Regions from separate parts of the Paenibacillus sp. 4624 genome, predicted to be linked through region 1. Evidence: predicted binding sites of a transcription regulator. Region 1 holds the regulator's gene; the other holds the start of a gene.

What was found. Region 1 encodes LexA, which represses DNA repair genes until DNA is damaged. Its sites were predicted from a motif close to CGAACATATGTTCG; they were not measured.
Region 2: recA (recombinase RecA) is a predicted target of LexA. The motif match lies at 3,642-3,655, and genes of this name have one in related genera.

Annotation. Positions count from the first base shown of each region.
Region 1 covers NZ_JBNDJR010000003.1:285,053-290,152, forward strand. The annotation lists gene ABIE27_RS08925 (aldehyde dehydrogenase) at 140-1,444, shown strand; gene lexA (transcriptional repressor LexA) at 1,597-2,223, opposite strand; gene ABIE27_RS08935 (LysM peptidoglycan-binding domain-containing protein) at 2,517-2,894, shown strand; gene ABIE27_RS08940 (DUF896 domain-containing protein) at 2,990-3,199, shown strand; gene ABIE27_RS08945 (hypothetical protein) at 3,332-3,844, shown strand; gene ABIE27_RS08950 (HAD family hydrolase) at 3,873-4,664, shown strand; gene ABIE27_RS08955 (hypothetical protein) at 5,087-5,100, shown strand, end outside.
Region 2 covers NZ_JBNDJR010000004.1:62,160-67,259, reverse strand. The annotation lists gene ABIE27_RS10740 (hypothetical protein) at 256-534, shown strand; gene ABIE27_RS10735 (YajQ family cyclic di-GMP-binding protein) at 722-1,213, shown strand; gene pgsA (CDP-diacylglycerol--glycerol-3-phosphate 3-phosphatidyltransferase) at 1,531-2,118, shown strand; gene ABIE27_RS10725 (competence/damage-inducible protein A) at 2,228-3,484, shown strand; gene recA (recombinase RecA) at 3,725-4,789, shown strand; gene ABIE27_RS10715 (regulatory protein RecX) at 5,034-5,100, shown strand, end outside.

The DNA.
Region 1 (5,100 bases):
ATGCTTCATGCGATCCACTTATTTTGTCTTTTGACCTCTGCCCTGTTTCAAATGTATGTTGATAGTTTCATATATAAAAGATATAATTAATTTAATTTTAAGCAATATAATTTTTAGAAATTAATTGGAGATGATATTTTTGGAACAACAAGCGAAACAACTTGTGACTACACAACGTACGTTTTTTAATACAGGACAGACTAAACCAGTGGAGTATCGGATTCAGGCTTTGCATAACTTGAGAGAAGGGATCGAGAAATACCAGGAGCGTATTTTGGACGCGCTTCGCGCTGATTTAAATAAATCAGAGGCAGAAGGATATGGCTCGGAGATTCGCATTGTATTGGGTGAATTGGATTATACGTTAGAACATCTGCGTGAGTGGGTTGCACCGCGTAGCGTTCCAACAAGCTCGGCAATGCCAGATGCCGTTAGCACGATTTACCCTGAGCCTTATGGAGTTGCTCTAATTATTGCGCCTTGGAATTATCCGTTCCAACTGGCGTTTGGGCCGCTGATCGGTGCGATTGCGGCGGGGAACTGTGCGGTGATCAAACCTTCTGAGCTTACACCAGCGACTTCTCGTTTAATCAGCGATCTCATTCAGGAAATATATCCGGAGGAGTACATTGCTGTTATGGAAGGGGAGGTTGAAACGAGCACAGCACTGCTTAAGGAGAAATTCGATTACATTTTCTTCACAGGTAGTACTGGAGTGGGTCGTATTGTAATGAAAGCTGCAGCAGAGCACTTAACTCCAGTGACGCTAGAGTTAGGCGGTAAAAGTCCGGCCATTGTGCATCAGGATGCTGATCTGAAACTGGCAGCACAACGTCTTGTGCGTGGTAAATTTCTGAATGCAGGTCAAACCTGTGTTGCGCCAGACTATTTATTAGTAGATGAACAGGTATATGATCAACTCATCGAGGAAATCAAAGCCGAGGTTCGTGATAAATTTGGGGACGACGTGATGCAAAATAAAGATTTTCCCCATATCGTTAACACACGTAACTTTGATCGTTTGAGCGCTTTCCTCACGAATGGCAAGACTTTAATGGGAGGGCGTTCAAATCGTGATCAGCTTACGATTGAACCTACAGTTCTTGGCAATGTCGATTGGGATTCCCCAGTAATGCAGGAAGAGATCTTTGGACCTATTCTGCCCGTATTTACGTATCGTGATTTGAATCCAATGCTTGATGAAATCATTCGTCGTCCTAAACCACTCGCTTTGTATTTGTTTACTGAGAATGAAGCTTTACAGGATCAAGTATTGAATCAGGTTTCTTTTGGTGGAGGTTGTATTAATGAGACTCTATCCCATATGACTTCGCATTATTTGCCATTTGGCGGTGTGGGAGAGAGCGGTATGGGTTCTTACCATGGACAACAAAGCTTTGAAGTATTCTCGCATCACAAAAGCATTCTTAAACGCACCAAATAATCTTTTGTTCAACGCATTTATTAGAGTGCTTTGTTAGAAATGATATGAATCCAACTATGAAAGCAAAGAAAGAGGTTGTCCTGTTGATCAGGGCAACCTCTTTCGTATTCTAGCAGGTATGAAGTATTAGCATTTTAATAAAACAAAATAAATTAATGAATATCTCGGAAAAGACCAATGACTTTGCCTAGAATACTAACGTGTTTCAACCGCAACGGTTCAAATGTTGAATTCTCTGGTTGAAGGCGAATATGATCCTTTTCCTTATAAAATGTCTTTACTGTTGCTTCATCGTCCTCAGTCATCGCAACGACAATGTCACCATTATCGGCAGTTTGTTGCTGACGAACGATTACATAATCTCCATTAACAATACCGGCTTCAATCATACTGTCCCCGACAACGGAGAGCATAAACACCTTCTGTTCCCCTACATAATGTGTAGGGAGTGGGAAGTAGTCTTCAATATTTTCTGTTGCCGTAATCGGCACACCAGCTGTTACTTTACCCACGACAGGAATTCGTGCAACACTGTGGGCGAACTGATGAGAATGTTCAGACTCTTCCTGGCTTAACAATTCAATCGCTCTTGGTTTGGTTGGGTCACGTCTAATTAACCCTTTCTTCTCCAAACGATCCAAATGTCCATGCACTGTGGAACTGGAAGCCAGTCCAACGGCTTCGCCAATTTCTCGTACGGAAGGAGGATACCCCTTCAAACGGACTTCATTTCGTATAAACTCCAGGATAGCCTGTTGCCTGCTGGATATCTTCGACATACCGTATCAACCCCATTTTAGTAACGTTTGGGAAAATTATAACATAGAACCTCCGTTCGTACAAACATAAGTTCTAAAGAAATCTTATTATTTCTATATTTTTTTCGATTCAGCCTCATTCGTTTGTTGAAAAGAGAGTTTAATTGCTCTTTACGAGAATTTTTAATACGAAAAAAGATGTTTTAATGTCGAAAAAAGAGCGAACAATTGTTCTAAAAAAGTCTTGAACAAAACAAATGTTCGTGTTATATTGATTCCAAGAGATAGGAACAAACGTTTGGAGGCGGGGACAAATGAGATATTCTACGTATCAGAGCATTTATAAACCAGTAAATTCAGAAGCTGTAAAGTCTAATATAGGGCAATTCAGAACCTTCGTGACACGTATTAAGTTTTCTACGGGATTAATTAAACTGGTAATTGCTTCATTAATTATCTTTATTGGATGTAGTACGGTTCTAACTGTCTTTGCTGGTAACGAGAATGATCTACTACCTGGCGGTAAGATTGCTGTATCACAAGGAGAAACATTGTGGAGTATTTCTTTGGAACATAAACCAACGTCGATGGATACACGTGTATATATAGAAGCAATCAAAAAAGTGAATCAACTTGAATCAGCAACAATCCAGACAGGACAAGTTCTAATATTACCTCAGTTTGTTAAATAGAGTGCGCATCTATATAGGTTGGCGCGTACTAACTTGACAAGCCGCCTTTCTCATGTCAAAGTTAATATGACTTTGTATTTTTGGAGGGGACAAGCTTGGATATAGATAGTCTGGTAGCACGTATTAACGAATTGGCTCGCAAGCAGAAATCCACTGGACTATCAGAGGAAGAACTTGCTGAACGTGCCAAATTGAGAGAAATTTACTTGGGTAACATTCGTAGCAACTTTAGACAGCAACTCGATTCAATTGAGATTGTTGACGACGACAAGGGCCAAGGCCACCAAGGCAAACTCAAACATTAATTTACGAAACCTAAACATATCGTTATGATATTTAGGTTTCTTCATGTTAGCTGGGGATGCTTACTATAAGGGGGAACATCGGTTTACATAGTAATGATGTAAGCCGATACAAGACACATAAGGGGGATTCACATGTCGCGGCGTTCGTTCGAAAGAACGGTTCGGAAAAATTCGAAGCAATTGAATCAGCAACGTAAAAAAAGCGGTCAACCAATCACAGGAAATCCAGGTGAGGATATTTACAAAGGAAGAAGCCTTTTGTTCCCTATCTTTTTAATTGGTTTGGCGTTTTTGTATCTGTTCATGAGTACTTTTTTAGTGAAAGCACCGATGACAACCTGGGATTGGGTCACAATGTTGCTCTATGTATTTTTGGCTGTCATTTTTATGCTCCGCCGTCCTTACGTTAAAATTAGCAGTAATCGGATCATCACAACGAAGGGGAATCGTGAACGATCCATCGGGGTTGACGATATTATCAAATTCCGATTTGAGCCGGGTACTGTTGTTATTGAACACAACAGCCGTGGAAAGAGATGGGTTTTCACCAAGTTGTTAAATCGTTACGATACAGAAGCAATTACCGAGCGGTTGCTGAAATTTGCAAAAGCACACCAGATTACCGTAGAAACGATTGATAAGTAATTAACGTGTAAAGGGGCAGATGATCGGAATGGCGTTGAAAGCGATTATGTTTGACCTGGATGATACTTTATTATGGGACGAACGAAGTGTTCGAGAAGCTTTTCATGAAACTTGTCTAATTGCGGCAACAGAAACAGGTGTTAATGCTGAGGCACTCGAAGAGGCTGTTCGTAACGAAGCGCGTGAACTATATGAATCTTACGAAACGTTCCCTTTTACCAAAATGATTGGAATTAACCCTTTTGAAGGACTTTGGGCGAACTTTACGGGAGGAGAACAACCGGAATTTCGTCAGCTTGAACAATTGGCTCCAATTTATCGTAAGGAGTCTTGGCGCCGCGGTTTACTAAAGCTGGGTGTCGATCAAGAAGAGCTTGCAGAGCGCCTGGCCTCGCAGTTTGGTGCAGAACGTAGATCGAGACCTCATGTTTATGAAGAAACGATGGATACGCTGCGTCATTTGCAAGGAAAGTATAAATTGTTGCTTTTGACTAATGGCTGTCCTGCTTTACAGCAAGAGAAACTTGATGGCGTTCCGGAGTTATCTCCTTTTTTTGATGAGATTATTATCTCAGGTAGCTTTGGTAAAGGTAAGCCAGATCCATCCATTTTTGAGCATGCTCTAAGTAGACTGGGTGTTCAACCAGAAGAAAGTATGATGGTAGGCGATAAGTTAACAACAGATATTCGTGGTGCGTTGTCTTCAGGTATTCGCGCCGTATGGATTAACCGGGAGAACAAAACAAATAATGAAAGTTACTCACCGAACCACGAGATTAAACATTTGTCTGAATTAGAAGACTTAATCGCTAATTTTTAAATCTCTTTTCTTATATTGAATGTTTTTTTAACAATCTTTACTAGGTAACTTTAATCTACGTTACCTAGTAAAGATTGTTTTTGTTTTATAACACAAAAAATATTTCATCGAATTATATATAATCTGATATTGGAAAATTTTAATGAAAAAAATTGGGAAAGATTAACATAATATTGCCAATCGTGAGTTTAGGTATTACAATTATTGGTATATTGAATGAGAAAATTCATTCATACTACAAAGTCAAATTAATAAATTAAAATACCTCAAAGGATTTATAACTGCCTATATGATGACTACGAGAAAGATTTACGTGCAATTTAGTTTTTAATGACACTGTATAAACCAGCCTTACACAATATCACTTCCACACACATGATCTCGTAACTTTGTACTTATTCTTTGATTGGAGGCTATTTTACATGGATAATGTTGT
Region 2 (5,100 bases), on a different contig from region 1:
GACAGCGGAGAATCCTCCGGCGTAAAGGGAGCGGCATGGTCTGAAAGAGGATGCAGTGAACTGGGGAGACCCTCCCCCACACGGGATTTTTTTTAACCCCCGTAAAGAGACGCTCTATAAGTCCAAAAGACGAAGTGAAACGTCTGTGGGAAGGGAGTCCGAGGGGCTCATAGTACCGAAGAACCCAAGGACAACATAACCTTGGGGAGGGAAGGAGCCCTACTTTGTTTATGCTTTTGGAGGAGGTACGAGTGAGTGAATGCCAACCGGCTAACAACACCAAAGGAAGAAGTTCAACAACTCCAAGAAAAGCTAGGTCATGTGGCCAAGGAGAACAAGAAGCGTAAATTTCATGCTCTGTACGACAAAGTCTACCGCTCCTACAGCCAAAAGAAATTAGCGAAGCTGGACTGGTATATGTTGCAACGGTTAACCCGGTGGTACGCGAAGAAGAGACAACGCAGAAAATGGATAGGTTCAATAGCCGAGGTGAAGTACATCGCCAGTCAATATGAATTAAAAACGCTATTGTAATCTGCATGCCCATGAATGACAAACATCGGAAAGCCGTATGAGGGAAAACCTCACGTACGGTTTGATGAGGAGAGGCCGGGTTTTGCCCAGCCTTTTACTCTAGTAAACATGACTAAAATTAGACTTTTGCTTGAAGTTTACTCTATAATGTTACAGAACATATGATTAATTGAAAGGGTGACTCGGTTTGAGTTCAGAAAATTCATTTGATATTGTGTCCAAAATGGACTTGCAAGAATTGACCAATGCCGTTACGCAAACGGAAAAAGAAATTGGTGCTCGTTATGATTTCAAGGGCAGTAAAAGCAGCTTGAAACTGGATAAAGATGCTCTTACGATTGTGTCTGATGATGAGACAAAATTAAAAGCGGTTATTGAAGTTTTACAATCGAAAATGGCAAAGCGTGGGCTGCCGCTGAAAAATATGGATTACGGGAAAGTGGAGCCAGCTTCCTCTGGTACTGTTCGCCAGCGTTTGAATTTTAAACAGGGCATTGATCAGGATGTGGCTAAAAAAATTAATATCCTCATTCGTGATTCCAAACTGAAGGTGAAGAGTCAGATTCAGGGAGACCAGCTTCGGGTGACAGGTAAAAGCAAAAATGATCTGCAAGCCGTTATGCAACTTCTTAATGGAGCTAACTTGCCACTGGATCTGCAATATACCAATTTTAAATAAAAGTTCTTGTACAGAAATGTCTTTTTGACACTGTATTGGTACGTATATTATACTGAATGTGCATTGCTGGCAGTCATGCATCAAGCCCAGTCTTCATCGTTAGCTGACTTTGTGAAAAGCAGTACACTTCTGGAAGTCGCCGGAGCGTTTAAAAGCAGTTTTGCGTTTGAGCGGTAGACTTTATTTTTTGCGTTTCTACATAGGCTTTTATGTAAATATAAGTCGACGTTTCAATCGTTCATTTCTTGCTTCAGATGATGAATACGGAATTAAGATGATTGTTTGAAGTAATGGAGGATACAAAGGGAGGGCGTCTTGTGAATTTACCCAACCGGATTACGCTTGCACGAATTTGCTTAATCCCTTTTTTGATGGTGTTCCTGCTTGTGGATTTTCCGTTTTATCCAGAGCCGTTACATTTTGGGAGCTTTACGCTTCCGTATAACCAGTTAATTGCTGCTTTTATTTTTATCGTTGCTGCAAGCACGGATGGAATAGACGGCTATCTTGCAAGGAAAAACAATATGGTCACCAATCTGGGCAAGCTGCTTGATCCTCTGGCAGACAAGCTTCTGGTCACCGCTGTTTTGATTTCATTGGTTCAAATGGGCAAGCTGGATTCGTGGATTGCAGTCGTTATTATCAGCCGTGAATTTGCCGTGACCGGTCTACGTCAGATTGCTTTGTTGGACGGTTCGGTTGTAGCGGCGAGTGCATGGGGCAAACTGAAAACAGTAGTGCAGATTGTAGCCATTGTTTTGCTACTGCTGAACAATTTCCCCTTCTCATACACGGGTATTCATGTCGATGAAATTGCGGTATATGTAGCGGCTCTGATCACCATCTGGTCTGGAATCGACTACTTTATCAAAAACAAAAACTTGCTTCATTTATCTAAAGCGTAATGATTTAAGCTGAAACGGGTAATGATGAAAGACTCATTGGGTCAAAGGGCAATAGGAACTCATCCTATTGCCCTTTGACTACTCCACATATGTACAGGAGGAAGCCAAAATGAAGGCAGAGATTATTGCAGTTGGGACAGAGTTACTGCTGGGACAGATCGTAAATACCAATGCCAGATACCTTTCCCGGGAACTTGCTGCAATGGGGATTGACGTATATTTTCAAACGGTAGTTGGAGATAATCAGAATCGGCTTAGTGAAGCGATACGCATCGCGCAGGGGCGTGCAGACATTATTCTATTTTCCGGGGGCATCGGGCCAACGCAGGATGATTTGACAAAAGACGCGCTGGCTGCAGTGCTAAATCGGAAGTTGCATATTGACCGTATGGCTATGGATAAAATTGAAGGTTTCTTCCGCGATCGGAATGTGGAAATGACAGAAAATAATCGGCGCCAAGCCATTGTTCTAGAGGGTGGAACCCCTCTGGCGAATGAAACTGGACTTGCTGCAGGAAACGCGATTGCGGATAACGATAAATATTATGTTGTTATGCCTGGGCCACCTAAAGAATTGATTCCAATGTTCGAGCAGGAAGCCAAACCTTGGTTGCTCCAGCATGCTCTTACAGAAGAAATGCCGATTTATTCACGAATGTTGAAATTCGCAGGCATCGGAGAATCTGCTTTGGAGGATCGGTTGCTTGACTTGATCGACGGACAGACAGACCCTACGATTGCTCCTTACGCGAGTGAGGGAGAAGTGACCGTACGTGTGTCTACCAAGGCTCCGAGCGAAGGAGAAGCCAAGCTAAAGCTGGATGCGATGGAAGTGCAGATCCGTGAGCGTTTATCTGAACATCTCTACGCTAACGAGGATGTGCCTATAGAGTACACGATTGTTACAATGATGTCTGATATGGGGCTGACTCTGAGCGCGGCCGAAAGCTGCACAGGAGGGCTTGTGATGCAGAGTTTAACTTCGGTGCCTGGAAGTGCATCAATGTTAAAAGGTGGCATTGTATGTTACTCTAATGAGATCAAAGAAAAGCTGTTAAATGTGCCTCACAGTTACCTGGAGGGTGAAGATGCACCAGGTGCTGTTAGCCCAGAGGTGGCAAAAGTGCTTGCAGAGCAGATCCGCATGATCGGGGATGCTGATTTTGGTTTGGCGATTACCGGAGTAGCCGGCCCGGGATATTCGGAACGTAAACCACCAGGCCTCGTGTTTATCGCTCTGGCTGAGCGTGGGAAGGATACGGAGATTCATGAACTCCGGATTAACGGTAACCGGGAAACGGTTCGCATTCGCTCGGCAAAAGCGATTCTGTATCGGTTATGGCAAAAGTTAGTCGCTATTGATTGATGATTACGCAGGCAGATTGCATTTGCATAATTGAGGAAGTATAATGATTGTAGACGGAAGAACCGTAAAATGTGGCTTTACAGCCTTGTTTACGGTTCTTTTTCTGTTTTTTCATCGATTTCCATGAGGAAGAGGCGCCTCGGCCTGAACAAAAAAACGAATATATGTTCGAAAAAAAGCTTGGCAAACGAGTTAAAACAAGGTATCATTATATTATAAACAGTAAAGGGTGTGAGTTTATTGTCAGACCGTCGTGCCGCGCTTGATATGGCGCTCCGTCAAATAGAGAAGCAATTTGGTAAAGGTTCCATCATGAAATTGGGTGAGTCAACTCACATGAATGTGGAAGTTATTCCCAGCGGATCTTTGGCTTTGGATATTGCATTAGGAACAGGCGGCTTGCCGAAAGGCCGTATTGTTGAAATATATGGACCTGAATCTTCAGGTAAAACAACTGTGGCATTACATGCTATTGCTGAAGTTCAACGTGCAGGTGGACAAGCTGCGTTTATCGATGCTGAGCACGCGCTTGATCCGAATTATGCAAGCAAACTGGGTGTTAACATTGATGAATTGCTCTTGTCTCAACCGGATACAGGTGAGCAAGGATTGGAAATCGCCGAGGCTCTTGTACGCAGTGGTGCAGTAGATATCATTGTTATTGACTCGGTAGCAGCACTTGTACCAAAAGCGGAGATTGAAGGAGAGATGGGGGATTCCCACGTTGGTCTGCAGGCTCGTTTGATGTCTCAGGCACTCCGTAAATTGTCCGGTGCAATCAGTAAATCTAAAACGATTGCCATCTTCATCAACCAGCTTCGTGAGAAAGTTGGTGTTATGTTTGGTAACCCGGAAACGACACCAGGTGGCCGTGCATTAAAGTTCTATTCCACGGTTCGTCTAGATGTACGCCGTATCGAGAGTATCAAATCGGGCAATGACATTACGGGTAACCGTACTCGTATTAAAGTTGTTAAAAACAAAGTGGCGCCTCCGTTCAAACAAGCGGAAGTTGACATTATGTATGGTGAAGGTATTTCCAAAGAGGGAAGTATCATCGATATCGGTACAGAGCTGGATATCGTGAACAAAAGTGGTGCATGGTATTCATACGAAGGCGAACGTTTAGGTCAAGGCCGCGAAAACGCAAAGCAGTTTATGAAAGAACATAAAGAAATTGCTGATGTGATTGAGCAGAAAATTCGTGAAGCCAGCAATCTGACAACGGCTGTTCCTGCTCCTACGAGTGAAGAGCAAGAAAAAGAAGCAGCTGAAGAACAGGAATTATTCGAAATTAATGAGTAATTCTTCTGTGCGGGAAGGCTTTGATCTTCTTTCACAGTAAACTTTGTATTGAGCGATTGCTAATGCTTTAGCTAGCTAAATAGGATTGGTTTTTCGCGATGCTAACAGCCTCTGTCCATTCCGGACAGAGGCTGTTAGCATCTATGCCATCTGTAACCTGAGCTGAATCGAGATCGTAAGAGCGACCGAAGGGGATTCTCATTTTTAACCCGAAATATAAACAAAGGGGAGCGTGAAGATTGTAGTGAAACATCGCCAAAAGGAACAAGAATATGACAAACAAGATGATGAAGAAGAATTGCAAGAATCAG